DNA from 3 places in the Azospirillum sp. UENF 112521 genome. Region 3 is predicted to be linked to each of the others. Evidence: riboswitches for the same ligand, from Rfam matches in the RefSeq annotation. Region 3 holds a riboswitch; each other region holds the start of a gene.

Region 1 (10,473 bases), 880 kb from region 3:
CCAGCAGGTCGGCGCCCTGGTCGGTGCAGCAGGACAGGATCATGTCGCCGACCTCGCCGCCGGACGCGATGACCGATTGCGGACGTGCGGCGATGCCGTGGCGGTGCAGCCACTCGACCAGGGTCGCGGCTTCCCTGCTCTGTTGCCCGAGCGGCTCCACGGTCAGCACGGTGACGGATTCCGCAGTTTCCAGAAAGGGCATGGCGGCGCGGACCGCACGGGTGGATTCGCGCGTGTTCTTCCAGGCGATCAGCACATGGCGGCCGATGGGCGCCGCCGCCGGCTGCTTCGGCGGCAGGACCAGGACCGGCGTGGCGGTCTCCAGCGGCAAACGGTCGGGGATGTGGTGCAGAGACACCCGCTCGCCGGCCCGCACCGCCGCGGATTGCGCGACCACGATCAGGTCGGCATAGGCGGCGCGCTCTGCCAGCAGATCGACGTGGTCACCCTCTTCGACCGTCCAGTCGTAGGGCAGCCCGTCAAGCGACTTGCGGACCTCCTGCTCGATCCGCTCGGCATTCTCATGGGCGATTGCGGTCGCCTCCGCCATGAAGCCATAAGACGCGGCGCGGCCGGTGGCGCCCGCCGGCATCGACACCGGGGTGGCGATGTAGAGCGCCTGGATATGTGCGGAGAAACGCTTGGCCAAAGCCGCGGCCACCGCCAGACGGCTGGCGTGGGCGTCGTCGTTGGCCATGTGCAGCAGGATGGTCTTGATCGGCATGCCCTCGCGTCTCCCAACATTATGATCGGTCCACCATCAGCCGGCGGAGCGGTTTCCCTCTAGGTAACGCTCCGCCGGGGTCGATGGCAACGCCGGTCAAGGGAAAGGCAGGCGGTTACTTCACAACCACCGCATATTGGTCGATCGGCGCCACGGCCTTGATCAGACCGCGGGCCTTGAGGAACTCGGCGAAGCGGGTGTAGCGCTCGGCATCCAGGGCGGCCGGGCTGTGGGCGAAGCGCGGTAGCGTGTCGGCCCAGGCGCGGCGGTTCAGCTCGTCGTTCAGTTCGGGCCGGCCCTTGACGAAGGCGGCCTGCGACTCCTCCGGATGGTTCAGGATGTAGAGCGTCGCCCGCTCCACCGCCGCCAGGAAGCGCTTGAAGCGGGGATCGTTCGCCTTGTCCTTGCGGGCGACCAGAATCAGCTCGTCATAGGGCGGAACGCCCTCTTCCTCGGGATAGAAGGCACGGCCAGGGTGTTTCTCGATCTCCATCTGGTTCAGTTCAAAGTTGCGGAAAGCACCGACCACCGCATCGACCTGGCCCGACAGCAGCGACGGCGACAGGGAGAAGTTGACGTTCACCAGCTCGACATCCTTCAGGCTCAGCCCCTGCTTCTCCAGCATGGCGCCCAGCAGAGCGTCCTCGAAACCGGCGATGGAGTAGCCGACCTTGCGGCCCTTCAGATCCTTCAGCGTCTTCACCGGCCCGTCGCGCAGCACGACGACGGAGTTCAGCGGCGTGGACACCAGCGTGCCGATGCGGACCAGGGGCAGTTCCTCGGCCACCTGCAGGATCAGCTGCGGCTGGTAGGAGACGGCGATGTCGGTCCCGCCGGCGGCCACCAGCTTCGGCGGGTCGTTGGGATCGGCCGGGGCGGTCAAGGTGACCTCGAGACCGGCATCCTTGAAGAAGCCCTTCTCCTGCGCCACCACCAGCGGGGCGTGGTCCGGGTTGACGAACCAGTCCAGCATCACGGACAGCTTGTCCTGGGCCAGCGCGGGAAGCGAGGTCATCAGGCCGGCGGCGATCAGGCCGGCGGTGAAAAGATGCTTCATCGAGTGTCTCTCCCCCTTCAAGGGTTGGCGTCTTCGGCAGGTTGGGTATCGGGTTGCCAGGGCAGGGCACGGCGGGCGAGCGCATCGACGGCGGCATAAAGCGAGACGGCGAAAAGTCCCAGCACCAGCACGGCGGCGAACAGAAGGTCGATCTGCATGCGGGCATTGGCGTGCAGCATCAGGTAGCCGAGACCGGAGGACGACCCCACCCATTCGCCGATCACCGCCCCGATGGGCGCCACCGCGGCGGCGACCCGCACGCCGGACCAGAAGGCGGGCAGGGCGGCCGGCAGGCGGATGCTCCACAGGATCGCGGCGGGCGAGGCGCCCATGGTGCGGGCAAGGTCGAGCCAGCCGGGATCGGTGCGCCGCAGCCCGTCGAACAGCGCGGTCGTCACCGGGAAATAGATGACCAGCACCGCCATGGCGATCTTGGACGCCATGCCGTAGCCGAGCCACAGCACCAGCAGCGGCGCCAGTGCGAAGACCGGGATGGCCTGACTGACCAGAAGCAGCGGCATCAGCCAGCGCCGCGCCGTGCGGAACCGCGCGAGCAGCAAAGCGCTAACCCCGCCCAGCACGACGCCGGCCACGAGCCCGATCAGAATCTCGGCCAGCGTGGTCAGGCCATGGGTCAACAGCAGGGGAGCCTGCCGCTGCATGGCGTCCGCCACCGCCAGCGGACCGGGCAGCAGGTAGCGCGGCAGCCCGGTGGCCCAGACCAGCGCCTGCCAGCCGGCGACCAGCACCAGCAGGGTGATCGCGCCGCGCAGCAGCGCCTTCATTCCGCCAGCCTCCGCAACAGTTCGGCCTGATGCGCCAGCAGGTCCTGATCGTCGACGCGGCGCGGCACCGGGCCGGAGGGCTCCAGCGCCGGTCCCATGATGGCCGGCCGGCCGGTCATCACATGCAGTCGGTCGCCGATGCGCAGCGCCTCCAGCGGGTCGTGGGTGACCATCAGGACGGTGCGGCCGGCCAGCGTCTCCGCCGCGGTTTCCTGCAAACGCAGCCGGGTGATGGCGTCGAGCGCGGAGAAGGGCTCGTCCATCAGGACCAGCGGTCTGTCCTCCATCAGGGTGCGGGCCAGCGCCACGCGCTGCTTCTGCCCGCCGGACAGGGCGGCCGGACGGTCGCGCTCGCGCCCCGCCAAACCGACGCGGTCCAGCAGCGCACGGGCCTGCTCCACCCGTGCCGGGTCGGGACGGCGATGGCGCAGCCGGTCGCCCAGCAGGACATTGTCGAGCACGGTCAGCCAGGGCAGCAGCAGGTCCTGCTGCGCCATGTAGGCGATCCGGCCGGCCAGCGGCTGCCAGTCGCCGGTGACCACCTCGGTCGGCGGCTCCGGCTCGGCCAAGCCGGCGAGGATGCGCAGGAGCGTGGTCTTGCCGACGCCGCTCGGCCCCAGCAGGCAGGTGGTCCGCCCGGCCGGCAGCTCCAGCGTCAGCTCGGAGAACAGCAGTGTGCCGCCATAGGTCAGCCGCGCGCGCGAGATGGTCACCGAAAGCGGCGTCATCGCAGGCACGCGGGCATGCATCGTGGACTGGCGGAGATGGAGAGGGTGCGGTCCCGCATCACTGATCCCTACGCCGGCATGAACCGGATCAGGTTCCAGGGGTCGTCCCGCAACAGGACCTCTCAGCCGCCCATCGGCTCCCCCCAGTGAAGGCGGCGACTATAGGCGCGGACGATCCGTGACCGCAAGCATTGCCGGATGCAGCTTCCGGGATGCGGAAGCGGGCTGCTTGACCGCACCGCCGCAGCGCCTAGTTTCTGACGGGCATCTAAGCAGGTTTTCCGAACTCCGCCCACAGGCGGGCGGGCTCGGGAAACCTGCAAAACCATAAAGTCCGCAGGTTTCTCCAGGCCGGGCCTGTTGCCCGATCTGGAGAAACCTGATTAGGAGTGCCCGTCCTGACCACGCCCTTCCGCACACCGTTGTTCATCGGCGGGGAAATCTACCGCGGCTCGACCTATGGGCCGAAGCATCCGCTGGCGATTCCGCGCGTGTCGACCGCCATCGACCTCAGCCGCGCCATGGGCTGGCTGCCGGACGAGGTCTATCTCGACACCCATGTGGCGAGCGAACGCGAACTGGCGCGCTTCCACACATCCGACTACATCGCCGCGCTGAAGAGGGCGGAGGCCGAGCAGCGGGTCGACGAGGCGACCGCCGCCCGCCACAATCTCGGCAAGCTGGAGAATCCCATTTTCGCCGAGATGTACCGGCGGCCGGCCCACAGCAGCGGATCGGCGTTGCAGGCGGCCAGGATTCTCGGCGACCGGCCCGCCGGTCTGGTCTATGCGCCGGCCGCCGGGACGCATCATGCGCGGCGGGACCGGGCAAGCGGCTTTTGCTATTTCAACGCGCCGGTACTGGGCATTCTGGAATTGCTGGACCATGGGCTGGAGCGGGTCCTCTATGTCGATCTCGACGCCCATCATGGCGATGGGGTGGAGGAAGCCTTCGCCGACGACGACCGGGTGCTGACCGTGTCCATCCACGAGGACGGACGTTGGCCCTACACCGGCAAGGTGGAGGACCGCGCCGGCGGCATGGCTCGCAACCTGCCGGTCCCGCCGGGCTTCAACGACAGCGAGATGGAGCATGTGATGGAGGCGGCGGTCCTGCCTCTCGCCCGTGCCTTCCGACCGCAGGCGATGGTGATCCAGACCGGCGCCGATGCCTTGGCCGAGGATCCGTTGAGCCGGCTGGAGCTGTCCAACCTTGCCCTGTGGGACGCCGTCGCGGCGCTGCTTCCCCTGGCGCCGCGGGTGCTGGTGGTCGGAGGAGGCGGCTATAACCCGTGGTCGGTCGGGCGTTGCTGGGCCGGGATCTGGGCGGTGATGAACGACATCGATCCCGCCGTGCGTCCGACCGCGGAGGCGGAGGCGGTGCTGCGCGCCCTGACCTGGAACCGTGCCGCCGGCCGCAACCCGCCGGAACATTGGTTCACCACGCTGGGCGACGAACGGCGTCCCGGTCCGGTGCGGGATGCTGTGAAGCGGGTGGTGGAGATTGCAATGTCCTGAAGGGTGGAGGTGTCCTGCCCCGCAGCCGACCAACTCATTCCGACGAAATTCGAACCAACCTGTGACGATTCGTTGACGGGGTCGGATTGTTCGTTGATTCTTACTTCTGCTGCGCCGGTGCAGCTTCCGCATCGGGTGATGCGGGCTTCGGCGGGATTTGCGGTAGGAGAACGGGCGGGCGGATGTCGAACACCACGCTGTTCCTGATCGCCATCGTCATCATCATGCTGGCTGCCGTCCCGGTCGCCATGATGCTGAAGGATTTCCTGCCGAACATCATGGAAAAGAGCAACGGCCTGGACCAGATCGAGAACCGCATCTACGTCCTTCATGCCGAGGCGCAGGAGCTTCAAAACCGGGTGAACCATCTGGTCCAGCGTCGGAACAGCCAGTCTTCCGACCGCAACCGGCTGGAAAGCGATATCCGCAAGGCGGAAAAACAGGTTCGGGACCTGTCGGACCAGCCGCCGATGTTCGTGCATGAGGTCGGCGACCCGCAGGCCGGACTGATGAAATTCGTCGCGACGGTGACGCAGGAAAAGGCATCGGCCGCTGCCCGCGCCGCCGGCGAGCGGGCGCAGGTCAACCCCATCTGGCGCTGCACGAACGTGGCCGAGGTCTGGGCGTCGAGCTTCGACGAGGCCAAGCAGATGTGCGACGTGGCCTTTCCGTTCAAAATGGGTTTCCAGAAGACGTTCATGCGCGGCGATGCGCGGGCCGGTGGGATGGCCGGAGGCAGGGCCGCCGGCAAGGGGGTGCCGACGCCGCCCGCAACCGCCCGGGCGAAGGCGGGTGCCGCCACATGATGATCAACTTCATCATCGTCCTGGCCATCGTCGCCATCGGCGCCTGGCTCGGCAACATCTTGATGAGCGTCGAGCAGCGGGTCTCGCAGGCGCGCCAGCGCGTCCGCGGTGTCCGCAACAACCTCGACAAGCTGGATGCCACCATCCACCGCCTGCATCGGGAGGAGGAGACTCTCCATGCCGAGATCGAGGAGCTGACCCGGGAGATGGTGGAACTGTGCAAGAAGCAGGTGGAGGTGCAACAGCGCCTGACCGAAGCGCAGTCGAAGCGTCGCCCCCAAATCCTGATCCTGACCGACCGGCGCAATCCCGGCGACAAGGAATGGCTGGTCACCGTGGTGAACCAGCAGATCGGCGAGATCGATGCCGCCCACCCGTTGGCCGTCGAATGGGCACGTGGGCGCCAGTATCTGGTCTGGGCGGAGTCGGACCGCGAGGCCGGCGAACGTGCCAACCGCCGCTTCAGCGCCCGGCCCGGCTATCAGGTGCGGTCGGTGGCCCCGGTGAAGGACGATCTCTACAACGCCAGCCCGGCCCAAAGCGCGGCTTAGAGCACGGCGGAAACAAGCACCGCCCAGTCTTCGGAAAAAGCAAAAGGCCCTTCTTCCGGTCGCGGAAGAAGGGCCTTTGCGCTGCTCGGTCTACTCCGAACCCGGACGTCAGCGCGCCTTGGCGGTGGCCGGGGTCTGGCGGAAGGCGTCGTGCAGGTAGGGCGACAGCGACTGGCGCATGTTGCGCAGCCATTCATGGATGATGATCAGCGAACGGGAGGCGACCGGCGGGGTCATGCCCAGCTTCACCAGATCCTCGCGGGTCATCGTCGCCACCTGATCCAGCCGGTGGCCGGTCAGGCGCGCCCAGGCCGGGGCGGTGCAGGGCTGCATGGAGATCACCTGCAGGCCCTCGCGTTCCACCATCTCCGCCTTGCGGCGGGCATACTGGCTGTCCTCCAGCTGGGAGAACGGGCCGGAGAAGCCGTTTTCCACAAGGACGCGCTTGGCCTTCGGGGCGATGGTCGCCACCCGCTCCAGCGTCGTCATGCCGGTGGACAGCGAGGCGAGGTCGACGGTCACCGGGACCATGAAGGTCAGCCGTTCGCCTTCGCCAACGTAATAGTCGAAGCCCGACACCTCGGCCCAATTGAAGAACCACTGCGAGATGTTGCCGCCGAAGTCGTACAGGCGGCCACCGCGCTGCAATTCCGGCCCGATCAGGTCCCAGAACTCGTAGAAGCCGTCGCCCGAGCCCATCATGTTCATGAAGTCCTGGGTGATGCGGCGGTGTTCGACCACGTCCGGGCCGAACAGGCGGGCGAGACGCTCGTTCACCTCGTACTCGACGACCTTCAGCTGCAGGCCTTCCAGCATGGCGGTCGCCATCAGGTGATGGGACAGCAGCGTCTTGCCGACGCCGCCGCGGTCATTGAGGACGAAGATCGTGCCCAGCATGCGATCGCCTTTCCAGTATGCGTTTGTTGAGTCGTCTTGGGTCATCGTGGCAGGCATCGGCGGGAATACAGGAGAGCCGGTGCCCGGCGCAACCGCCGTGGACGTCTGATGGGAAGCCGGCTGCGGTTCCGGCCTGGTCATTGCGGGTTCGGGAGGCGTTTCATCCTCCCCGGTTCCGGTCTCGTCCTCCGCCGGCCGGTCTTCGGCAACGGCGGTCGCCGGTGCGAGAAGGTCCAGGGCAGGGGAGGCGGGTTGTGAGGGTTCCTCGACTGCCTTCGGGGCCGGTTTGCCCTCTTCGGCGGGCGCAGGCTCTTCCTGAGTTGGCGGCTCATCCGCGACAGCGTTCGCCCGGGCATCCTCGCCGTCAAGCTCGCTATCAGGATCTGTCGTCTCGGTCAGCAGTTCCGCATCGGAGTCGGCAGCCTCCGTCACGGGCTCGACGGCGGAATCGCTCCCGCCATCCTTCCCGTCTTCCTTCTCGGGGCCATCCTCATCCGGGCCGTGCTCATCCGCATCTGCCGCTTCGTCCTTCAGGCCGGCGGACAGGGCGGCTTCATGCACGGCTGCCAGGGTTTCGGCGGGAAGGGCTGCGGCGCCATGGTCGCCGGCGGCCTCGCCGCGTCCTTCGTTTCCGACGAGGAAGAAGGCGGAGCGCAGGGTAACGGGAGAGATCGGCTGGTTGTCGCGGGCAGTCACCCCCAGCTTGGCCAGCAGATCGGAGATCTCGGCCCAGGACAGGCCGCGCTCGCGCATCAGCCCGATGTCGGCATAGCTTTCGCGCACCGCCTGCATGGCGCTGCGGTTGCCAGCCGGGCGATCGGCAAGGAGCCGTTCAAGTTCCGAGCGGTCGATCGACACCGTATGGGATTCCGGCAAGATGAAATGGCGACGGGGAAGCGCCTGGATGTTGGATCGCAAGGAATCCATTCCCCTGGGGCCGAAAAAATAGTACAAGCGGCCATCACGCGCAAACGGTTTCCAAACGACATCAACGGCGCTAAACAGTGTTGCCCGATCGTGAACCCATCGGTGACGCCGGGCAACTTCGCCGACGCTCCGGCAAATGGCGCCATGACGTTGGCTTTTGGAACCGCCTGCCGGTTGCGCGGGTTGCCATAAGGGTGGGCGCCGCCGTTTCCGACGGATCGGACGTCTTCATCGGGCTGGGCTTGGAACCGGGGTAAGGCCAGGATGCCTCACGATTTTGGTTCGTCACGCGACCGGCGATCCGCACCCTTGCCGGGGGCGGGCATCGGCTTTCACGAGTTGCGGCAAGCGTGCGAAATCTCTGCATTGCGCGAGGATCTGGAGCGGCTGGCCCACGAGGCCGGCGCCCTGCGTGATGGCGTGGAGCAGGCCGTGGAGACGGTACGCGACCGTTTTGCCGCGCTCACCGCCGAGGAAATGGCCGACCCGATGGTGCTGGCGCCGCTGCTGCAACTGGCGGTCACCACCCTGCTGGAAATTCGCGAGCAGGCCCGGCAATTGAACACCCAAACCGGCCCGTTGTCTGACGACGAGCGTCCGTCCTGGTTGGGAGCCGCCGACGCTCCCCGCCTGCGACAGCCTGCCGCGATGGCCTGGGGGAAGGCGGCCGAAGAGGGAATGTCCGACGAAGGAATGTCCGGCGGCCGGGGCGGCGATGATGGGCTGGAGCGGAACGACGAACCGCTTCAGGCCGTTGGCGCGCCGCCGCGTCCGGCCGATTTGCCGGTGGCCGATTTGCCGGTCCGGCCGTCCCGGCCGGCTCTGGCTCCGCCGGCTTCGCAAGCGTCTCCATCTCCCGGCCCCCTGGAACCGGCCCTGCCGCAGGCTGCGGCGGTAAAGCCATCCAGCCCAGCCTCTCCGTCGTCGGCCCCGGCGCTTGCCCGACCGGCCGAAGGGCAGGCACCCTGGCTTGCCAGAGAACCGGCGCCACCACCGCCGCCATCCCGTGCGGCAACGGTGCGGGCCACCGCCAACGCTGGCCAAAGACCCAAGGGTGGAATCGACTGGCTGGGTCCGGCCGGACGCTGACATCGGCTAAAAGCCCGATTCTGACAGGCGTCGGACGCGCTGCAATTCGCGGCGCCCTCGCCCCCTTCTGCGCTCCACGCGAAAGGTCAGATTCTGAACGATTGAGCTTGCAAATTCGGGGAGGTTCTAGTACAAACGGCGTATCGGTAAACGAAATTTTACCAAGATTTGCCGCATACCGCGCAACAGTTGCAAAGTCCGAGGTCGGTCGCATGCTCCGGGTCGACGCCATCGCCAAGCAGCATCTGCCCCACCGCACCCGTACGCCAGGGCAGCCGTTGCGCGTCATTCTGGTGGAGCATGACCCCGCCATCGCCGACGCCCTGTCGGTGGCGATGGCGGATTTGGGGCACACCGTCTGCGGCATTGCCCGGACAGAGTGTGAGGCGGTCGAACTGGCACTGCGCGAACGGCCGGACCTTGCAATGACCGATGCGCATCTCGGCGGCGGGGACGGCATCGCAGTGGCGCGCCGGCTGAATCTGGACCACGGATTGCGGTCCATCTTCCTGTCGGGCAACAGCGACCATGGCACCATGGCGCGCATCACCGAAACCTATCCGCTGGGCGTGGTGCACAGGCCCTTTTCGCATGCACAGCTGAAGATCGCCCTGGATCTGGCGGCGCGCCGCCTGCGCTGATCACAGCGTCGACTGCCGGGTTTCCTGCGCTAAGCCGAAGGATTCGGTTTTCCCGCGCCTGTTCCTCTGCTATATTTGTTCATGGAGTGTTCTGGTGCGGAGCGGCAGGGCGAGTGCGCCGGTCCGAACATCGCCGGAGCATTTCCGACGGCGGTTGACCGGCGTCGGTCCCTCGTGCTTCGTTGCGCGGGACCGGGGGGATGGTCGCCATTGAACAGCCGGCCCTGCGAATGGGAACCCTCGGCATCTGGGTGCCTCCGCCGGGCATCCTGACGGGTCGGCATGGATGCTGGGACACTCGCGCTTAGGAGCAACGAGCGATGAATGTTTGGACGTTTACGGGACGCCTGGGCGCGGACGGCGAATTGCGCACGACCCAGAGCGGCGAAAAGGTGCTGGGTTTCCGCGTCGCCAACGATGTCGGCTTTGGCGAGCGCAAGACGACTCAATGGGTCGATTGCTCGATATGGGGTCGCCGCGCCGAGTCGCTGGCTCAGCACCTGACCAAGGGCAAGAGCGTCGTCGTTTCGGGCGAAGTGACCCTGCGCGAGTATGAGAAGCGTGATGGCACCCGCGGCGCCGGCCTGTCGGTGCGCGTGGCCGAAATCGACTTCACCGGCGGCGCCCGTGAAGAGGGTGGCGGCGGCAGCTTCGGCGGCGGCGGTGGCGGCTACGAATCGCGTGGCGGCGGAAGCGGCGGCGGCTATGGCGGCGGCAGCGGTGGTGGTGGCAATTACGGCGGCGGCTCCTC
Region 2 (10,473 bases), on a different contig from region 3:
CAGGGCAAGCGCGCCAGCGATCAGCGCGACAGTCTCGGCCGGAGAGTGCCGTTCACCCACGGCGCCGCACCGCTTCGCCGAACAGCCCTTGCGGACGCAGCACCAGAATCGCCAGCAAGGTCAGATACAGCGCGCCCAACGCCGCCGGATATGAGAGCACCAACGATACTCCCACCTCGAACAGCGCGATCAACAGCGCCCCCACCACCGCGCCCGGCACGGAGCCCCAGCCCCCCACCGTCACCGCGATGTAGGCCTTGAGGATCAGGTCGCTGCCCGAGGTCGGCGTGACGAAATAGCGGTTGGCCAGCAGCAGCCCGGCCGCGCCGGCACAGGCCGCCCCGATGGCGAAGGTCACCAGGATCATCGTGGTGACCGGCACGCCGCAGGCGCGCGCCATCTCCGGATCCTGCGCCGTGGCGCGCAACCGGCGGCCCAACTGCGTGCGGGCAAACACCCATTGCTGCGCCCCGATCAGCAGCCCCGCCACCGCGACGATGGCAAGCGACTGCTCGGGCACCGCCAACCCGGCGATGTGCAGCGTATCGTCGCCGAACAGCGGCGGTGCGGCGCGCGGCTCCGGCCCGAACAGGATGGCGGCTCCGTTCTGCAGGATGATGCCGACCGCGATGGTGCTGATGAAGACCGAGACCGGCGGCCGGCGGCGCAGCGGCAGATAGGCCGCCAGCGCCAGCAGCAGCCCCAGCGCCGCCATCAGCACCAGAACGACCGGCAGCAGGACGATGCCCGGCAGCGGGATCAGCGGCGCCGCCGCCACCGCCAGCAGCCCGCCGGCCATCACCAGATCGCCCTGGGCGAAATTCACCGCCGAGGTGGCGTTCAGCACCAGAACGAAGCCCAGCGCCACCAGGGCGTAGGCCGCCCCCAGCGCCACCCCGTTGACCAGCAGTTGAAGCGCCGCCATCCGTTCACTTCGCCGCAAGCGTCGGGTCGTCGTACCGCTTCGCCAGCACCGGCACCCGGCTGGCCCCGTCATAGCAGACGATGACGGCGGAATGGGCCATGTTGCCCTTGCCGTCGGACTTGTAAGTCATGGCGAGACCCTGGAACGTCTCGGCGGACAGCGCCTTGCGGATGGCGTCCGGCGACCGGGCGCCGGCCTTCACCGCCTCCAGCACCATGGTCATGCCGTCATACTGGCCGAGCGCGAAAGCGTCCGGCTCTTTGCCAAAGGCGGCACGGTAGGCGTCGGTGAAGGCCTTGACCTCCGGCGTGCCGCCGGAAATCGGCGAGGCCGCGGTCTCTGCACAGACGCCCTTGAGTTCCGCCGGTTCCAGCAGGGCCGCGGTGCTCGGCTGGTGCATGGCGGAGCCGGCGACGATGGGCAGGGTCACGCCGCTGGACGCCGCCTGCCGCAGCAGCAGCGCGGTCGGTCCGGAATGCAGGTGCAGGACCAGCACGTCCGGTTTGGCGGCGAGCGCCTTGGTCAGCACCGGCAGCAGATCCTTGGCCGCCGGATCCACCCCCTCCTCGAAGACGGGCGTGACGCCCAGCGCCTTGAAGGCGGCGTCGAGATGGGCCTTGCCGCTCTGGCCGTAGGCGGTGGTCTGGTAGATGACGGCCGGCTGCCGCTTGCCCAGCTCCTCCACCACATAACGGGCATGGGCGGCCTTGGTGACCGCGTCGCCGGGGAAGAAGCGGAAGACCCAGGGATTGCCCTGCTCGGTGATCGAGGCGGTGCCCGACACGGTGACCAGAGGCAGCTTCAGCTCGCCCGCCAGCGGCAGCATCGCCAGCATCTGGGTGCCGAGCATGCTGGCGGCGACCGCCCCGACCGTGCCGCGGCCGGCCGCGCGTTCCAGCGCCGTCACCGCCGCCTCGGGCGAGGTGCCGGTATCGACGACCTCCGAGGCGATGGCGATTCCGGCCGGCGTCTGCTTCAGCGCTAGGACGGCGCCATTGCGCTGGCTGGTGCCCTCCAGCGACAGGAAGCCGGTCAGCGGCACCAGCACCGGGAAGGACAGCGTGTCGTCGGCACGGGCAGCGGACGACAGGCAGACGGACGACAGGCAGGAGGATGCGGCCAGCAGGCCGATCAGGAGGGGAAGCGCGCGCCGCATGACCGATACTCCTCAACACGCGCCGGCGGTTGGGGCGACGCGGAGGAGACGGGGCGCTTCGCAGCAGCTTTCAGCGGGTCCGTCGGGTTCCGGTCGGCTCCCTTCGCCGGCATGACCCGGATCAGGTTCGATGGGTGTTGTCTCAGCCCCTGCGATTGCCGAACCGGCATCCGCACGGGCACCCCAGCCGTGAACAGGCGGCGAGAGTGTCGCCGCCGGCCCCGTCCTGTCAAGAACCCAACCGGCGGCGCGCCACTATGGTTTCACGATGCAGGATGTAGAGCCCGCTGCCGATGATGACCATGGCGCCGGCCAGGACCGGCACGGTCGGCAGGTCGCCGAACGCCAGCCAGCCGAACAGGCTGGCCCAGACCATGCCGGTATATTCGAAGGGCGCCACCACCGCCGGCGGCGCGCGGCGGAAGGCCTGGGTCAGCAGCACCTGCGCCCCGGCGCCGATGGCCCCGACCAGCGCCATCAACCCCAGCGCGAAGGCGGTCGGCGCCGTCCAGACCGGCACGGCCAGAGCCCCGCTGACCACTGTCGTCGTCAGCAGCAGGTAGAGCACGATGGAGGCACTGGTTTCCGTCCGCGACAGGCCGCGCACGGCCAGGGCCGCCAGCGCATAGAACAGGGCGGCGCACAGCCCGACCAGCACCGGCACCAGCGGCGCCCCGGCCGACGGCTGCGCCATCACCACCACGCCGCCGAACCCGACAACCACGGCGGCCCAGCGGCGCCAGCCCACCGGTTCGCCCAGCAGCGGCGCCGACAGTGCAGTGATGAACAGCGGACCGGCGAAGCTCAGCACATAGACGTCGGCCAGCGGCAATTCGCGGAAGGCATAGAAGAAGCATCCCATGGAGATCAGCCCGGCGAAGGCGCGCCAGACATGCCCCAGGGGCCGCCGCGTCCGCATCGCCGCGATCCCGCCGCCGCAGGTCAGGGTGTAGCCGCCCACCAGCAGGAAGGCGACCAGCGAGCGCACGAACATCAGCTGCGGCACCGGGTAATCGGCGGTCAGGAACTTGATCAGCGTGTCCATCGCCGCGAACAGCAGGATCGCGCCCAGGAAGCAGCCGACGGCATAGGGAACCGAATCGGCCTCGGCAGGCAGCAGGTCGGCGGTTTCGGCGTCGGTCATGAAATCGGTTCGGAACGGCAATGGCGGGAGATGCCCACATTATGGGCAAATGCGCCTGTGTCCCAATGCCGCAACCGCAGGTCTGGTAGGCGCCGGCACTTTCAGGGAGTGGCGTGAAGCGCCCGCTCGCCTCACCGCGTCAGAACCATCACCAGCCGCTCGACCGGCTTATCCTTCACCAGATGCGAGTTGACGATCTCGTCGATGTCCTCAGGGGTTTCCGGCCGGTACCAGATGCCTTCCGGATACACCACCATCAGCGGCCCGGCGGAGCAAAAGCCGAGGCAGCCGGTCATCGCCATGCCGACGTCGGCCAGCCCCTTGCCCTGGATTTTCTGATCCAGCCGCTGCCACAGCGGATGCGCGCCCTTGGCGGCGCAGCTGCCGCGCGGATGGCCGGGCGGGCGCTGCTGGGCGCAGCAGAAGACGTGGTGGCGGAAGGTCTGCGGAATGTCGAGCGGCATCGGTCATGCTCCATAGCCATAAAAATTTTATGGGTAAGAAGCATGCCAGAATGCTGCGTTGCGGCAAGACTTTTGTGACGCTTCCAAGTCCCGGTGCCCATTGGCTTTCTCACATCACGAAACGCTTGGTCGGCAGAGCATTGGCGGTTAAGAATCCCCGGCAAGGGGCAATCCAGGAGATGCCGGTGCTGCTGAGCGGATCGGGGAAGGGCCAGCCGGGCGCGGTGCCGGGCTGGGTCGGGTATGCGCTGCTGCCGGTTCTCAACCTCGTCGCCGCCTTCGTGCTGTCGGGGCTGGTGATCCTGGTGATCGGCGAGAACCCGGTGGACGTGCTGTCGCTGCTGGTGTCGGAGGCCCTGGGATATCCCGAGGCCATCGGCTACACCCTCTATTACACCACCGACTACATCTTCACCGGACTGGCGGTCGCCATCGCCTTCCATTGCGGGCTGTTCAACATCGGCGGCGAGGGGCAGGCCTATCTGGGTGGGCTCGGCGCCGGGCTGGTGGCGCTGGCGCTGACCGGCTGGCCCTGGCCGGTGGTGGCCGTGCTGGCGGTGCTGGCTTCGGCCCTGTTCGGCGCCGCCTGGGCCTTCATCCCGGCGTGGCTCCAGGCCAAGCGCGGCAGCCACATCGTCATCACGACGATCATGTTCAACTTCATCGCCGCGTCGATCATGACCTGGCTGCTGGTGGACGTGCTGATCCGCCCCGGCAGCCAGTCGCCGGAAACCCGCGAGTTCGACCCCGGCGTCTGGCTGCCGTCGATGGACCGGGCGCTCGGCTGGTTCGGCATCGCGATTCCCGCCTCGCCGCTGAACCTGTCCTTCCTCTGGGCGCTGGCCTGCTGTCTGCTGTTCCACATCTTCCTGCGCCGGACCCGCTGGGGGTACGAGCTGCGGACGGTGGGCCGGAACGAACGGGCGGCGGTCTATGCCGGCATCTCGCCGGCGCGCAACATCGTCATCGCCATGCTGATCTCCGGCGCGCTCGCCGGCTTCGTCGGCGTGAACGAGATCCTGGGCGTGCAGCACCGGGTGATCCTGAACTTCACCGGCGGCGTCGGCTTTGTCGGCATCGCCGTGGCGCTGATGGGGCGCAACCATCCGGTCGGGATCATTCTGGCGGCCCTGCTGTTCGGGGTTCTGGCGCAGGGCGGCGGCCAGCTGTCCTTTGAATACCCCACGATCAACCGCGAGCTGGTGATGGTCATCCAGGGTCTGGTCATCCTGTTCGCCGGTGCGATGGAGAACCTGTTCAAGCCGCAGGTGGAGGCGCTGTTCCGCCGCCGCGGCACCGCCGCCGCCGAAACGGGGAGGAGCTGAGCGATGGAAGACGCGCTGCTTCTGGCGCTGCAGCTTCTGGGCGCCACCATCCGCGTGGCGACCCCGCTGGTGCTGGCCGCCTTCGCCGGCATGTATTGCGAGCGGGCCGGCGTGGTCGACATCGGGCTGGAAGGCAAGATGCTGGCCGGCGCCTTCTTCTCCGCCGCCGTCGCCTCAGCCACGCTGAACCCGTGGCTGGGGCTGCTGGCCGGCATCGCCGCCGGGGTGGCGCTGGCGATGGTCCACGGCTTCGCCTGCATCACCCACAACGGCAATCAGGTGGTGTCGGGCATGGCGATCAACATCCTGGTCGCCGGGCTGGCGCCGACGCTGGCCTATGCCTGGTTCAAGCAGGGCGGCCAGACTCCGCTGCTGCCCAACCAGGCGCGCATCCCCGCGGTGGAACTGCCGGGAGTGGAGGCGCTGTCCGGCATCCCGGTGCTGGGGCCGGTCTACCGCGAGCTGTTCAACGGCAACAACATCCTGATCTGGGTGACGCTGGTTCTGGTGATCGCCACCCATTGGGTGCTCTACCGCTCCCGCTTCGGGCTGCGGCTGCGGGCGGTGGGCGAGAACCCGGCGGCGGTCGACACCGCCGGCCTGTCGGTGGCGACGCTGCGCTATCAGGCGCTGCTGGTCACCGGCGTGTTGACCGGCATGGCCGGCTCCTATCTCTCCACCGGCCATGGCGCCGGTTTCGTCCGCGACATGACCGCCGGCAAGGGCTATCTGGCGCTGGCGGCTCTGATCTTCGGCAAATGGCGGCCGGGGCCGACCCTGTTCGCCTGCCTTCTGTTCGCCTTCACCGACGCGGTGCAGGTCCGCCTCCAGGGCGTGGTCCTGCCGGGCATCGGCGTCATCCCGGTTCAGTTCATCCAGATGCTGCCCTATGTGCTGACCGTCCTGCTGCTGGCCGGCTTCGTCGGCAAGGCCATCGCCCCCAAGGCGAGCGGCATCCCCTATGTGAAGGAACGCTGAGCCGATGGCCGACACCGCAGAGCTGCCGCAGCTGATCGAAGCGGCCCGCGCCGCGCGCGAGAACGCCCATGCCCCCTATTCCAAATTCAAGGTCGGTGCGGCGATCCTCGGCAACTCGGGCCGCATCTTCGCCGGCTGCAATGTGGAGAACGCGGCCTATCCGCAAGGACAATGCGCGGAATCGAGCGCCATCGGCGCCATGGTCACCGCCGGCGACCGCCGCATCCGCGCCATCGTCGTGATGGGTGGCGAGGCGGGGGCGGAGGAGATCTGCACCCCCTGCGGCGGCTGCCGCCAGCGCATCCGCGAATTTGCATCCCCGGACACGCCGATCCACATCTGCGACCCGGCCGGCCTGCGGCGGAGCTTTCCGCTGGAAACCCTGTTGCCCGAATCCTTCGGCCCCACCAATTTAGCCTTCTGAGCGGAGTTTCCCGACATGACCGCAGCCCGCGCCGCCGCGGACATCCTCCACCGTGCCTCCGGCCATCGGCCGCGGGTCGGCATCGTGCTGGGCTCCGGCCTGGGCGGCATCGCCGACCGCATCGCCAACGCGGTTGCCATTCCCTACACCGACATCGCCGGTTTCCCGATCCCCAGCGTGTCCGGCCATGCCGGTCGGCTGGTGGTGGGACAGCTCGGCGGGGTCGAGGTCGCCTGCATGCAGGGCCGCGTCCACGCCTATGAGGGCAACGGCTTCGATGCGCTGAAGACCGCGGTGCGGGCGCTGAAGCTGACGGGTTGCGACACACTGGTGCTGACCGCCGCCGTCGGCTCCCTGCGGCTGGAGGTCGGACCCGGCCGGCTGATGGCGATCAGCGACCATCTGAACCTGCTGGGCAGCAACCCGCTGACCGGTCCGAACGACGAGGCCTTCGGCGAACGCTTCCCCAGCATGACCGATGCCTGGAATCCGGAACTGCGCGGCCTGCTCAAGGATGTCGCCGCCGGCCTGTCCATCGATCTGGCGGAAGGCGTCTATGCCGCCTATCCCGGCCCGTCCTTCGAGACGCCGGCCGAGGTGCGGATGATGAAGCTGCTGGGCGCCGACGCGGTCGGCATGTCCACCGTTCCCGAATGCATCGTCGCGCGCCATTGCGGCCTGCGGGTCGTCGGCTGTGCCGTCGTCACCAATCTGGGCGTCGGGCTCGGCGACGGGCCGGTCGACCATCACCAGACCCTGACCGCCGCCTCGGCGGCAGCCGCCGACCTGGAGCGCCTGCTGGTCGGCTTCCTCGAACGCCTGCATGAGAAGGACGGGTCCCGGTCATGAAACTGTCTGCCGACCTGCAAAGCGCGCTGGACGCCAGCGCCAACGCCCCGTCCGACGCCGATCTGGCGCGCCGTGCCGTGGGCATGCTCGACCTCACCAGCCTGAACGGCGACGACAGCGACCGCGTGGTGCAGGATCTCTGCGCCCGCGCCGTCACGCCCGTGGGGCCGGTCGCCGCCGTCTGCGTCTGGCCGCGCTTCGTCCCCACCGCCCGCAAGGCGCTGGAGGGCACACCGGTGAAGATCGCCACCGTGGTCAATTTCCCGACCGGCGAGGCCGACGCCGCCTCGGTGGCAGCGGAGACCCGGCGGGCCATCGCCGACGGGGCCGACGAGATCGACGTGGTTCTGCCCTACAAGGCCTTCATCGACGGCGCCCGCACCCAGCCGATCAATGTCGTGAAGGCCTGCCGCGAGGCCTGCGGCGACAAGGTGCTGCTGAAGGTGATCCTGGAATCGGGCGCCTTCCCCGACGCCGACCTGCTGGCCTGGGCCTCGCGCGACGCCATCGCCGCCGGCGCCGACTTCCTGAAGACCTCCACCGGCAAGACTCAGCCGGCCGCGACCCTGCCGGCCGCGGCGGTGATGCTCGACAGCATCTATGAATCGGGAAAGAAGGTCGGTTTCAAGGCGTCCGGCGGCATCCGCGACGCGGCGGAGGCGGCGCGCTATCTGGCGTTGGCCGACCATATCCTGGGGGATGGCTGGGCGACGCCGCAGACCTTCCGCTTCGGAGCCTCCAGCCTGCTCGACGCGCTGCTGTCGGCCGCCGGTCATGGCGAGCAGGACGGCGAACGGGAGGGCGAACGCGAGCCTGCCCCGGCGGGAGGGTACTGAGGCATGCTTCCGCAGGAAATCGTCCGCGCCAAGCGCGACGGCCAGCCGCTGGACGCCGCCACCATCCAGGACTTCGTCCGCGGCCTCACCGACGGCCGCGTGTCGGAGGCCCAGGCATCGGCCTTCGCCATGGCCGTCTTCTTCCGCGGCATGAGCCTGGACGAACGGGTGGCGCTGACCCGCGCCATGCGCGATTCGGGCACGGTGATGGAGTGGAGGTCGCTCGACCTGCCCGGTCCGGTGATCGACAAGCATTCCACGGGGGGCGTCGGCGACAAGGTCAGCCTGATCCTGGCGCCGATGCTGGCCGCCTGCGGCGGTTTCGTGCCGATGGTGTCGGGCCGCGGCCTCGGCCACACCGGAGGCACGCTCGACAAGTTCGAGAGCATCCCCGGTTACCGCGCCAAGCCCGACAACGAGCTGCTGCGCCGGGTGGTGAAGGAGGTGGGCTGCGCCGTGATCGGCGCCACCGACGACATTGCCCCTGCCGACAAGCGGCTCTACGCCATCCGCGACGTGACGGCGACGGTCGAATCGCTCGACCTCATCACCGCCTCGATCCTGTCGAAGAAGCTGGCGGCCGGGCTGGACGCGCTGGTGATGGACGTGAAGTTCGGCAGCGGCGCCTTCATGCAGCGCTTCTCGGATGCCGAGGCGCTGGCCGATAGCATCGTCACGGTGTCGAAGGGAGCCGGCCTGCCGGCGGTGGCCCTGCTGACCGACATGAACGAGGTGCTGGGCCGCAGCGCCGGCAATGCGCTGGAGATGCTGGAATGCCTCGCCATCCTGCGCGGCGAACCGGCGGACCCGCGGCTCTACGAAGTGACGGCGGCGCTGGCCGCCGAACTGCTGGCGCTGGCCGGGCTGGCGCCGGACGCCGCGGCGGGCCGCGCGATGGCCGACCGCTCCATCGCCAGCGGTGAAGCGGCGGAGCGCTTCGCCCGCATGGTGGCGGCGCTGGGCGGGCCGGCCGACCTGCTGGAGCAGCCCGACCGCCATCTGGAACGCGCGCCCATCGTCCGCCCGCTGTTCGCCGAACAAGCTGGCTTCGTCGGCGCCATCGACACCCGCGGGGTCGGCATGGCGGTGGTTGCGCTGGGTGGCGGCCGGACCAAAACGACCGATGCCATCGACTTCGCCGTCGGCTTCGACGCGGTGGCCGGGCTGGGCGACGCGGTCGGACCGGGCGACCGTCCGCTGGCGATCCTGCACGCCCGCAGCGAGGCCCAGGCCGACGAGGCGGAACGCCGCCTGCGCGCGTCGGTCACGGTGACGGACACGGCGCCCGCGCGCGGGCCGCTGATCGCGAAGCGTCTGGGGTGAGGTGCACTTAACTCCTTCTCCCCCCTGGAGAGAAGGTCGGGATGAGGGGGGTCGGCGTAGCCGAAGAGAGCCACGAAGCGGATCCCCCTCACCCTAACCCTCTCCCCGGGGGGGAGAGGGGATCCGGGATGTGAGACAGGACCCTACCGCCGGAACAGGAACTCGCGGCCGACCTTCACGCGGCGCTCGCCGTCATACTCGATGATGTCGGCGGTCGCGTAGGTCTCGGTCCAGCGTTCGGGCAGGTAGCTGCCAGTGCCGATGATGTCCACCGGCGCGTTGGCTTCCGCCATCAGCCGGCACTTGGCCGGGCCGAAGCCGCTGCTGGCGACGATCTTCACCGCCGGGAAGCCGGCATCGTCCAGCCGTTCGCGAACGTAATGGATCGCCGCCGCCGACACGCCGGTGCCGATCAGGTAGCGCAGCTGCGTCTCGTCGCGATAGCCGCGGATGGCGTGCGGCGCATGTCGCTCCAGCACGGCGTAGGAGCCGGGCGGGTCCAGCCCCTCGACGAAGCGGCCGCCGGGGGTGTCGAGCCGCAGCGACAGCTTGCCCTGGGCGGCCAGTTGCGGGAAGCGGCGGCAGACCTCCAGCCCGTCGGTGATCTCGCGGCCGAAATAATCGACCAGCACGGTCAGGCCCAGGTCGGGGAAGGTCTCGTGGAACATCTCCGCCGCGCGCACGGTCGATCCGGCATAGCCGATCAGGGCGTGCGGCATGGTGCCCATGCCCTTCTCCTGACCGAAATAGGGGGCGGTGGCGTCGGTGGCGTTGCCGATGAAGCCCTTGGCGCCGACCTTGCGCTTCGCCCGGTCGGATCCGACGGAAGCGGCATAGGCCATCATCTCCGCCATCTCCGTCCCGGCACAGTGACGGGCGTCCATGGCGAGGAAGGCGACCTTCGGCAGGTCGGCGCACATGGTGAAGGCATTGTAGGCGGCGACGCTGGCCGGACCCAGCTTCTGCAACAGGATCGTCTCGCAATCGACCAGATGGTAGAAGGAGCCGGTGATGTACATGATCGGCTCGCCGGCGCCGACCCATTTGCC
Region 3 (10,473 bases):
GACGCCATGACCGACCAACGCAACCTCATCATCGCGATTGCCCTGTCGATCGCCATCCTTCTGGGCTTCCAGTTTTTCTACGAGAAGCCGCGGGTGGAGCAGCAGAAGCAACTCGCCGCCCAGCAGGCCGCCCAGACGGAGCAGTCGGTGCCGGTGCCGGCCCCCGGCGTGCCCGCCCAGCAGCCTCCGGCCACGGCTGAGGTCGCGAAGGAGCGCCCCGTCCTGCTCGCCGAGCAGCTGGCGGCCGGTACCCGCGTGAAGATCGACACGCCGGCCCTGCACGGCTCCGTCAACCTCGTCGGCGGCCGCATCGACGACCTGACGCTGGCCCAGTACCACGAGACCCCGGACCCCAAGAGCCCGGAGATCGTGCTGCTGGCCCCGGCCGGCACGCCCGCCGCCTATTATGCCGAGTTCGGCTGGGTCCCGCAGGGCGCCGGCATCGCCGCTCCGACCGCGACCACCCGCTGGACCGCCGACGGCGCCGCGCTGACCCCTGACAAGCCGCTGACCCTGACTTGGGACAACGGCCAGGGGCTGGTGTTCGAGCGCAAGATCGCCGTCGACCCGGACTTCATGTTCACGGTGACGCAGACCGTCCGCAACACCGGCACCGCCCCTGTCACCCTGCTGCCCTACAGCCTGGTGTCGCGCAGCGGCACGCCGCACACGTCGGGCTACTACATCCTGCATGAAGGCCCGCTCGGCGTCTTCAACGGCTCGCTGACCGAAGAGAAGTACGACGACGTCCGCAAGGCCGGCTCGATCGCCAAGGAGACCACCGGCGGCTGGGTCGGCATCACCGACAAGTACTGGCTGGTGTCGCTGGTGCCCGACCCGAACGAGAAGGTCACGGCGCGCTTCCTCTACAACCAGGTTGCCAACACCGACCGCTACCAGACCGACACCATGGGTGCGCCGGTCACGGTGGCGCCGGGCGCCTCGGCCGAGAACACCGGCCGTCTGTTCGCCGGTGCCAAGCAGGTGAAGCTGCTCGACGGCTACTCCGAGAAGCTGAACATCAAGAACTTCGATCTGGCGATCGACTTCGGCTGGTTCTACTTCCTGACCAAGCCGTTCTTCTACGCGCTGGATTTCCTGGGCCGCATCATCGGCAACTTCGGCGTCGCCATCCTGGTGCTGACCGTCTGCGTCAAAGCCGTCTTCTTCCCGCTCGCCAACAAGTCCTATCAGGCGATGAGCAAGATGAAGGCCCTGCAGCCCAAGATGCAGGAGCTGCGCGAGAAGTTCAGCGACGATCAGGCGCGCATGAACCAGGAGCTGATGGCGCTGTACAAGCGCGAGAAGGTCTCTCCAGTGTCGGGCTGCCTGCCGATCCTGATCCAGATCCCAGTGTTCTTCTCGCTCTACAAGGTGCTGTTCGTGACCATCGAAATGCGGCATGCGCCGTTCTTCGGCTGGATCCACGACCTGTCCTCGCCCGATCCGACGACCATCTTCAACCTGTTCGGCCTGATCCCCTGGGATCCGCCCGCCATGCTGCATCTCGGCCTGTGGCCGCTGATCATGGGCGTGACGATGTGGTTCCAGCAGAAGATGAACCCGGCCCCGCCGGACCCGATCCAGGCGAAGGTGTTCCAGTTCCTGCCCATCGTCTTCACCTTCATGCTCGCCGGCTTCCCGGCCGGTCTGGTGATCTACTGGGCCTGGAACAACACCCTGTCGGTTCTGCAGCAGTGGACCATCATGAAGCGCATGGGCGTGAAGGCCTGATCCGTCAGGTCCTGACCCCCCTGCCCAATGCCTGAGACCTGCCGCCGGCAAAGACCCTTGACGGGCCTCTGCCGGCGGTATGTTTTTTAGCCGACCCAAACGAGAGCGCCCGCCATGACCAGCCCCGCCACGCCGACCCCCGACACCCCCAGCATCGTTTCCGGCTTCGACGAGGCCGCGCTGGAGGCCGGCCGGCTGCTGTTCGCCAAGGAATGCGACTTCGTCTGGGGCGCCAACGCGCTGAACCAGCTGCCCGAGGCGGACCTGCCGGAGGTTGCCTTCGCCGGCCGGTCGAATGTCGGCAAGTCGAGCCTCGTCAACGCGCTGACCGGACGCAAGACGCTGGCCCGCACCTCCAACACGCCGGGCCGCACGCAGCAGCTGAACTTCTTCAACCTCGGCAATCGACTGAAGCTGGTGGACATGCCCGGCTACGGCTATGCCAAGGAATCGAAGGAGAAGGTGGAGGCGTGGAACGACATGGTCCGCCGCTTCCTGCGCGGCCGGGTCACCCTGCGCCGGGCGCTGGTGCTGATCGATTCGCGCCATGGGATGAAGCCCCACGACCATGAGATCATGGAGATGCTCGACCGCACGGCGGTGCCCTACGTCGTCGTGCTGACCAAGGCGGACAAGGTCAAGGCCGCGGATCTCGACAAGGTTCGCCGTGACACCCAGGCCGGGCTGAAAAAGCACCCTGCCGCCTTCCCCGACATCCATGTCACCAGTTCCGAGAAGGGCATCGGCATCGCGGAACTGCGCGCCAGCCTCGCCGCCCTGGCACTCGGCGCGGAATAGGCGGGCCGCGGCGATGGGCGGTCTGTCTCCCGCGCTGCTGTTCCTGATGCAGGCCCTGCTGCTGATCGCCGGGCCGTTTCTGCTGTGGCGGCTCGGCGGCGGTCGTCACATCGCCCCGATGGTGGTGGTCCAGATCCTGTTCGGGGTGGCGCTGGGGCCGTCGCTGCTCGGCCGGCTGGTTCCCGATCTGTGGGGCGTGCTGTTCGCACCGGCGGCGCTCGCGCCCTTGTCCGGGTTGGCCTTGATGGCCGTGGTGTTCTTCGCTTTCCTGACCGGCCTCCATCTCGATCCCGCCGAGTTCCGCGGGCGGGGTGGGGCCTTCGCCACGGTGGCGCTGTCCAGCATGCTGGTGCCGACCCTGCTGGGCGGGGCCCTGGGCTGGTGGCTGGCCGGCGCCTTTCCCGCCATGACCGGTACGCGCGCCACACCCGGCCTGTTCGCCGCCGGCTTCGGCATCTGCGTCGGCGTCACCGCTCTGCCGGTGCTGGGCGCCATCCTGCGCGAGATGGACCTGCTGGGCGACCGGGTGGGGCGGCTGGCGCTGGGCTATGCCGCGGTAAACGACGCGTTGCTCTGGCTGCTGATCACCGCGGTGCTGGCCTGGTCGACCGCCGATGGGGCGGCTGGCGGCGGCGACGCCTGGGCGGTGGCGAAGGTCGGCCTTCTGGGCTTTGCCTATGTCGGGGCGACGGTTCTGGTGGTCCGCCCGCTGCTTGACCGCCTGCTGGAGCGGGTGGCGCCGGACGGGCGGATGGGCGACACCGCGGTGGTGGTGACCTGTGCGGCGTTGCTGGCATCGGCCGCGGTGACCGAGTTGATCGGGCTGCATTATATCCTGGGCGCCTTCATAGCGGGCAGCGCGATGCCGCGCCGCTATGCGGCGGCGATCCTCGACCGGCTGGAGCATTTTGCCACGCTGATCCTGCTGCCCTTCTTCTTCACCCTGACCGGGCTGAAGGTGACCCTGACGTTGGACGATCCGGCGCAATGGACCGTCTTCGCCCTCGCCAGCCTCGCCACCATCGCCGGCAAGATGGCCGGCACCACGCTGCCCGCCCGCTGGACCGGGGAGTCCTGGCCCGACGCGCTCCGGCTCGGCACGCTGATGCCGTGCAAGGGGCTGATGGAGGTCATCGTCCTGACCGTCCTGCTGGAGGCGGGCGTGCTGTCCGGCCCCTGTTTTTCGGCGATGGTGCTGATGGCGGTGGCCGTCACCGCGCTGACCCAGCCGATGACGCGGCTGGCCGGATTGTGGCGTCCGGCCGGCGGCACGGCTGCCGCGGCCGCAGGAGGCCGTCACGGGGGTGTGTGACCGATAAATTGCCCCCTAGGCAACCGGCCGACCTTTCCGTTAAAGAAGCCCGACACTCCACCCCGACAAAGGGCATCCTCCCGTGCAGACTCCCACCCGTGACGAGTGGCTCGCCAAGGCCCGTACCCTGTCCGAAGCGCTGCCCTACATGCGCCGTTATGCCGGGAGCACCTTCGTCATCAAGTACGGCGGCCACGCCATGGGCGACGCCAGCTTGGCGGAGCTGTTCGCGCGTGACATCGTCCTGCTGAAGCAGGTCGGCATCAACCCGGTGGTCGTCCATGGCGGCGGGCCGCAGATCGGCCAGATGCTGGAGCGTCTGAAGATCAAGTCCAGCTTCATCGACGGCCTGCGCGTCACCGACAAGGAGACGGTCGAGGTGGTCGAGATGGTGCTGGCCGGCTCCATCAACAAGCAGATCGTCGCCGCCATCAACAGCGCCGGCGGCCGTGCCGTCGGTCTGTCGGGCAAGGACAGCAACCTGATCACCGCCCGCCGTCTGGAGCGCGTCCAGCGCGATCCCGACAGCAACATCGAGCGGGTGCTGGACCTGGGATTCGTCGGCGAGCCCTACAAGGTCAACCCGCAGATCCTGCATGCGCTCGCCCAGTCGGACATCATCCCGGTGATCGCGCCGGTCGGCTTCGACGTGAATGGCGACACCTACAACATCAACGCCGACACGGCGGCCGGCGCGGTCGCGGCGGCGGTGAAGGCGGCGCGCTTCTTCCTGCTGACCGACGTCGCCGGCGTGCTCGACAAGGAAAAGAAGCTGATCGAGAAGATGTCGCTGGAGGATGCCCACAAGGCCATCGCCGACGGCACCGCGTCCGGCGGCATGATCCCGAAGATCGAGACCTGCATCGGTGCGGTGGAGCAGGGCGTCGATGCCGCTGTTATCCTGGATGGCCGCGTGCCGCATGCGCTGCTGCTTGAGATCTTCACCGAGGGTGGCGCCGGCACCCTGATCGGCAAGGCCTGACGCTGCTTATGGGGACCCGATGAACGACCTGCGCAAGGACCTGCTCCGCCAGATGAAGGCCATCCGCGAGAAGATGGACCCGAAGCTGGTGGAGCGTGCCCGGCTGGCCGCTCTGGGCAAGGTCCCCTATGACAGCGACGCGGCGAAGGAGGCTGTCGGCCATTTCCTCGACGCCAAGCGGGATGGCGGCGCCTTCCGCCGCAAGCTGGAACAGGCGCTGAAGGACGAGGGCGCGATGCTGGACCTCGATGACGGGGGGAAGGCCGCGCCCGCCAAACCGCCCGAAAAGCCACGTCGCGGCGGTCGTATCGTCTAGACTTTTGGTGTTCCGCCTGCTCTCGTGGTCGGCGGTGAGCATTCGCCAGGACCCGAATCTCTGGCAGGGCCATTCGGGATCCACTCTGCGCAGAACTGCCTGGGAGGCCGGCATGGCGGCGGACGGAGTTCCCTTGTGCGGTTTGCGGACTGTGCCGGCTGACCGGCTTGCCCGTCTTCTCGGTGGCGAGGCGCCCCAGACCATTGCTGCGGTGCTGTCCGCTCTTCCAGCTGAAGTGGCGGCCGAGGCGCTGATGGCGTTGGACGACCAGCTTCAGCCGCTTGTGGTGCGCTGCCTGTCGCGCACACGTCGGCCATCCCCCGCCGCGCTCGCGGTTCTCGACCAAGTGCTGACGATGGCCGAGTCTGCGGAGTCCGCCGTCGGGGCGGAGGCCCTCGCCCGTATTCTCGACCATGTGGCACCGGACCGGCAAAACGCGCTTCGCGTTGCCGCCGATGCCGCCCCCGTGGAAACCGCCCCCATGGATACCGTCGTCGGGCCCAGCCCACCGGCGCAGGATGCGGAGGCAGGCTGGACCCCGCCGGTTCTGTCATCGGGCCTGGCGGCCCTGCTCCAGAACAGGCGGGTTTCGGTAGACCGCCTGCCGATGCTCGAGGTGGTGATCGACCGTTTCGTGCGCATGCTTGCCACCTCCCTGCGCGCCCATAGCGGTGCGTCTGTGGATGTGGCTCTGATGAGCATGCGGTCGGTGCGCTTTGCCGACTGGATCGATGACGAGACGGGCGAACGGCCGCTGATCCCGTTTCGTGCGGATCCCTGGGACGATTACGGACTGCTCGCCATCGACCGGGCCTTTGTCGAGGCGTTGGGAGAAGCCTTGCTCGGCGGCGATCCGGCCGATGTTTGCCTGCGCATTCCGTCGCGCACTCTCAGCAAATTTGATTTTGAGTTGGCGATGGGGATGGCCCACCGGCTGCTGGGCGACCTCGGAGCGGCTTTCCAGCCGGTGGGCACGGTGCGTTTCGATGCGGACCGCATCGAAACATCCCCGCGTTTTGCGACCATCGCCCGACCGTCTTGCGGCTGCATGTGCGTGCGACTCGCGGTCGAACTGGAGGGGCGGAGCGGTGGCCTGGATCTGCTCCTGCCCTATGGGCTCTTGGAACCGGTGCGCCCACAGCTTCAGTCCATGTTTGCCGGAGAACGCTTCGGCAATGATCCGTTGTGGCGCCGCCATCTGGTGCGGGAGACGCTGCACAGCATGACGACCGTGCAGGTTGTGGTCGGTACGATACAGCTGCCATTATGCGATCTGCTGGCGGCGGCAGCTGGGACGGTCTTTGCCGTCGACGGCGACTCCGATGGGGCCGTCCGCGTCGAGGTGGCGGGGCGCTCGCTGGTGACCGGGCGGCTCCGTGCCGGCAAGCGGTGCTGGCGGGTTGTCGTCGCCTCCGAACCGGATGACCTGGAGATCCCCCGTCAACTCCCCCAGATGGCTGCATCGGTGGCGGACGCCGGAGCGAAGCCGGCAATGTCCGCCCTGCTTGAGGTGGAAGTGACGCTTTCGGTCATCGTTGGCACGGTGGAACGACGCCTAGCCGACATTCTGGCGCTGATCCATGGGGGCGTGTTGGATTTGGACCGTCCGGTTCAGGCGCCGGTCGATGTCTGTGTCGAAGGGCAGGCAATTGCCCATGGCGAACTGGTTGACGTAAATGGAGGGTTTGGGGTGCGTCTGCTGGAAATGGCGAGCGCGCGGGGGTGATGCCGTCGATCACGTTGCCGTCCTGCTGTTCCACATGGGCAAAGGATAAGCTCAGTTCAAAGCCACGCGAGGAGCGCAGACTTGCTGCATGTTTTTGTCAATGACGGCGGTCTGCTGCGCTGGGACAGGGAGGCCGCAGACGTGTCGGTCACGCTGCCCGACACTGCCGTGTGGCTGGACCTGATCAACCCGACGCCCGACGAGCTGGCGCGGGCGGAGGCGCTGATCGGCACCGGCCTGCCCACCCGCGAGCAGATGGCGGAGATCGAGGAATCGAGCCGTCTGCGCGTGGCCGGTGGTGCCTTGACCATGACCGTCACCGCCCTGGTCTGGGCCGACACCGACGAGCCGCGTATCGCCACCGTCAGCTTCGTTCTGGCCGGCCGGCGGCTGGTGACCATCCACGACATCGACCCGCAGGCCCTGCTGGCCTTCCGCCGCCGCGCCACCCATGGGCAGGTCTCCGCCGCCCGCGGCGAGCTGGTGCTGGCCGCCCTGGTGGACGGGATGATCGACCGCACCTCCGTCGTGCTGCGGCGGACCGGGGTGGAAATGGATGCGCTGAACCGCCGTTACTTCCGCGGGCGCAAGCTGCGCTCCCGCGGCGAGACGCTGGACGACGCCCAGACGTTGAAGCGCATCGGCCATGCCGGCCATCTGATCGGCAAGGCGCGGATCAGTCTGGCCAGCCTCACCCGCATGACCGATTTCCTGGCGCGCGGCGACGGCTGGAACGCCGGCAAGGCGACGCGGCGCTGGGCCAAGACCACCCTGCAGGATCTGCGCGGGCTCGACCAGTATGCCCGATTCCTATCGGGAAAGGTCGCGTTGGCGCTGGACACCGCATTGGGACAGATCAATGTCGAGCAGAACGAGATCGTCAAGATCGTGTCGGTCCTGACCGTCCTGCTCTATCCGCCGACCCTCGTCGCCAGCATCGGCGGCATGAACTTCACCGACATGCCCGGCAGCCAGTCGCCCTTCGGTTATGCCAGCGCCTTGGGTCTGATGCTGCTGTCGGCGTTGCTGCCGATGGTCTATGTCCGGTCGAAACGCTGGATGTAGCGCGTTTCCACAATATGGCAGGCGGATCGTCCGCAGCGCTTTCCTTTTGACACGACCGTCCGTCGGCGGCAGGATGGGCCGCATTCCAGGGGGGTCCCGACAGGGGGCTGAGATACCAACGGCCGGGCGGCGCACTGCGCAAGCCGGCAGCGTGGTGACCCTTCGAACCTGATCCGGGTCATACCGGCGAAGGGAGGGACCTCGTGACGGGCCGATTCTCGCCCCGTCCGGCCGTATCGGCCCCGCCACGCCGGGGAAGCCATTCCGAGAACGGCCCGCACGAAGATACCGCACCTCCGTCCGCAGTCCCGGGTTTGTCCGCCCACCTCCGACGGAGAAACCCAATGCCTAAGGACTTCAACGAGACCGCCATCCGCATTTCGACCGGCCCGCTGCCGTCGTCGCGGAAAATCCACGTGCCCGGCACGCGCTTCCCCGATCTGCGCGTCGCCCTGCGCGAGATCGCGCTGTCGGGCGGCGAGCCGCAGCTGACCGTCTATGATGCTTCCGGTCCCTACACCGACGAGTCGGTTGCCATCGACGTCCGGACCGGCCTGTCCAAGCACCGCCGCGACTGGATCCTGGCGCGCGGCGATGTCGAGACCGCCGACAACGGCGTGCTGCGCGCCAAGGGTGGCGGGGCGGTGACCCAGATGGCCTATGCCCGCGCCGGAATCGTCACCGCGGAGATGGAATACATCGCCATCCGCGAAAATCTGGGTCGCGCCGCCGCCTTGGAGGCTGCCCGGGACGGCGAGGATTTCGGCGCCGAGATTCCCGACTTCATCACCCCGGAATTCGTCCGTGACGAGGTGGCGCGCGGGCGGGCGATCATCCCGTCCAACGTCAACCATCCCGAGTCGGAGCCGATGATCATCGGCCGCAACTTCCTGACCAAGATCAACGCCAACATCGGCAATTCCGCCGTGACCTCCTCCATCGAGGAGGAGGTGGAGAAGATGGTCTGGTCGATCCGCTGGGGGGCGGACACCGTGATGGACCTGTCCACCGGCGCCGACATCCACCAGACCCGCGAATGGATCCTGCGCAACTCCCCGGTTCCCATCGGTACCGTGCCGATCTATCAGGCATTGGAGAAGGTGAAGGGTAGGGCCGAGGATCTGACCTGGGAGCTGTTCCGCGACACGCTGATCGAGCAGGCGGAGCAGGGCGTCGATTACTTCACCATCCATGCCGGCCTGCGGCTGGCCCACATCCCGCTGACGGCGAAGCGGGTGACCGGCATCGTCTCGCGCGGCGGCTCGATCATCGCCAAATGGTGCCTGGCGCATCACCGCGAGAATTTCCTCTACGACCACTTCGCCGACATCGTCGAGATTTGCCGGACCTATGACGTGGCGCTGTCGATGGGCGACGGGCTGCGGCCGGGCAGCCAGGCCGACGCCAACGACGCCGCCCAGTTCGCCGAGCTGGAGACGCTTGGTGAGCTGACCAAGATCGCCTGGGCGCGCGACGTGCAGGTGATGATCGAAGGGCCGGGCCATGTGCCGATGCACAAGATCAAGCACAATGTCGAGAAGCAGCTGGCGCTGTGCGGCGAGGCGCCCTTCTACACGCTCGGGCCGTTGGTGACCGACATCGCACCCGGCTACGACCACATCACCAGTGCCATCGGTGCGGCGATGATCGGCTGGTTCGGCACGGCGATGCTCTGCTACGTCACGCCGAAGGAGCATCTCGGCCTGCCCGACCGCGACGACGTTAAGGCCGGCGTCATCGCCTACAAGATCGCCGCCCATGCCGCCGATCTCGCCAAGGGACACCCGGCGGCGCGGTTGCGCGACGATGCCATGTCGCGTGCCCGCTTCTCATTCCGCTGGCGCGACCAGTTCGCCCTGTCGCTCGATCCCGACACGGCGATGGCCTATCACGACGAGACCCTGCCGGCGGAAGGCGCCAAGACCGCGCATTTCTGTTCGATGTGCGGGCCGAAATTCTGCTCGATGAAGATCACGCAGGAAATCCGCGACGCCGCGGAGTCCGGCATGGCCGAGATGTCGGAGAAGTTCCGCCAGTCGGGTGGGGAGATTTACCAGCCGACAGCGGAATAAAGTCTGGCGGGGGGCGGGTCGCCGCCCCCTTCGTCAGTCGGCGTACCGGATCTCCAGCACTTCGACCTGTTCCAGTCCCGCCGGGGTGCGCACGTCCACCAGATCACCCTCCCGCGCCTTAAGCAGGGCACGGGCCATGGGGGAAATCCAGCTGACATGGCCGCGGTCGGGGTCGACCTCGTCGGCGCCGACGATGGTGACGGTGTTCTCCGCCCCATCCTCGCGGGCATAGGTGACGGTGGCGCCGAAGAAGACCTGTTCGCGGTTCTTCTGGTCCTGCGGATTGACCACCACCGCCGATTCCAGCCGCTTGTTCAGGAAGCGGATGCGGCGGTCGATCTCGCGCAGGCGCTTCTTGCCGTACAGATAATCGCCATTCTCCGAGCGGTCGCCGTTGCCGGCGGCCCAGGACACCACCTCCACCATCTTCGGCCGCTCCACCCGCAGCAGGTGGCGCAGTTCCTCCTG

What was found. Region 3 has a riboswitch for thiamine pyrophosphate ahead of thiC (phosphomethylpyrimidine synthase ThiC). Riboswitches for the same ligand answer to the same signal wherever they lie in the genome.
Region 1: it holds a riboswitch for thiamine pyrophosphate, as region 3 does, so the genes downstream of both, ACWPN8_RS08690 (ABC transporter ATP-binding protein) here and thiC (phosphomethylpyrimidine synthase ThiC) in region 3, are expected to answer to the same signal.
Region 2: it holds a riboswitch for thiamine pyrophosphate, as region 3 does, so the genes downstream of both, ACWPN8_RS20915 (ABC transporter substrate-binding protein) here and thiC (phosphomethylpyrimidine synthase ThiC) in region 3, are expected to answer to the same signal.

What each region holds. Positions count from the first base shown of each region.
Region 1 is NZ_JBSNCI010000002.1:1,334,151-1,344,623, forward strand. Features, by position in the region: gene ACWPN8_RS08675 (universal stress protein) at 1-724, opposite strand, end outside; gene ACWPN8_RS08680 (ABC transporter substrate-binding protein) at 840-1,781, opposite strand; gene ACWPN8_RS08685 (ABC transporter permease) at 1,799-2,566, opposite strand; gene ACWPN8_RS08690 (ABC transporter ATP-binding protein) at 2,563-3,294, opposite strand; TPP riboswitch at 3,342-3,448, opposite strand; gene ACWPN8_RS08695 (acetoin utilization protein AcuC) at 3,684-4,811, shown strand; gene ACWPN8_RS08700 (hypothetical protein) at 4,994-5,617, shown strand; gene ACWPN8_RS08705 (hypothetical protein) at 5,614-6,168, shown strand; gene ACWPN8_RS08710 (hypothetical protein) at 6,277-7,923, opposite strand; gene ACWPN8_RS08715 (hypothetical protein) at 8,302-9,081, shown strand; gene ACWPN8_RS08720 (response regulator) at 9,294-9,722, shown strand; gene ACWPN8_RS08725 (single-stranded DNA-binding protein) at 10,043-10,473, shown strand, end outside.
Region 2 is NZ_JBSNCI010000004.1:52,428-62,900, forward strand. Features, by position in the region: gene ACWPN8_RS20905 (branched-chain amino acid ABC transporter ATP-binding protein/permease) at 1-60, opposite strand, end outside; gene ACWPN8_RS20910 (branched-chain amino acid ABC transporter permease) at 53-925, opposite strand; gene ACWPN8_RS20915 (ABC transporter substrate-binding protein) at 930-2,081, opposite strand; TPP riboswitch at 2,163-2,277, opposite strand; gene ACWPN8_RS20920 (DMT family transporter) at 2,311-3,225, opposite strand; gene ACWPN8_RS20925 ((2Fe-2S) ferredoxin domain-containing protein) at 3,357-3,689, opposite strand; gene ACWPN8_RS20930 (ABC transporter permease) at 3,869-5,014, shown strand; gene ACWPN8_RS20935 (ABC transporter permease) at 5,018-5,992, shown strand; gene cdd (cytidine deaminase) at 5,997-6,416, shown strand; gene ACWPN8_RS20945 (purine-nucleoside phosphorylase) at 6,432-7,265, shown strand; gene deoC (deoxyribose-phosphate aldolase) at 7,262-8,101, shown strand; gene deoA (thymidine phosphorylase) at 8,105-9,424, shown strand; gene ACWPN8_RS20960 (nicotinate phosphoribosyltransferase) at 9,568-10,473, opposite strand, start outside.
Region 3 is NZ_JBSNCI010000002.1:458,279-468,751, forward strand. Features, by position in the region: gene yidC (membrane protein insertase YidC) at 7-1,734, shown strand; gene yihA (ribosome biogenesis GTP-binding protein YihA/YsxC) at 1,849-2,532, shown strand; gene ACWPN8_RS04400 (cation:proton antiporter domain-containing protein) at 2,546-3,844, shown strand; gene argB (acetylglutamate kinase) at 3,927-4,826, shown strand; gene ACWPN8_RS04410 (hypothetical protein) at 4,846-5,142, shown strand; gene ACWPN8_RS04415 (FliM/FliN family flagellar motor switch protein) at 5,255-6,868, shown strand; gene ACWPN8_RS04420 (magnesium transporter CorA family protein) at 6,950-7,933, shown strand; TPP riboswitch at 8,011-8,145, shown strand; gene thiC (phosphomethylpyrimidine synthase ThiC) at 8,278-10,005, shown strand; gene greB (transcription elongation factor GreB) at 10,039-10,473, opposite strand, start outside.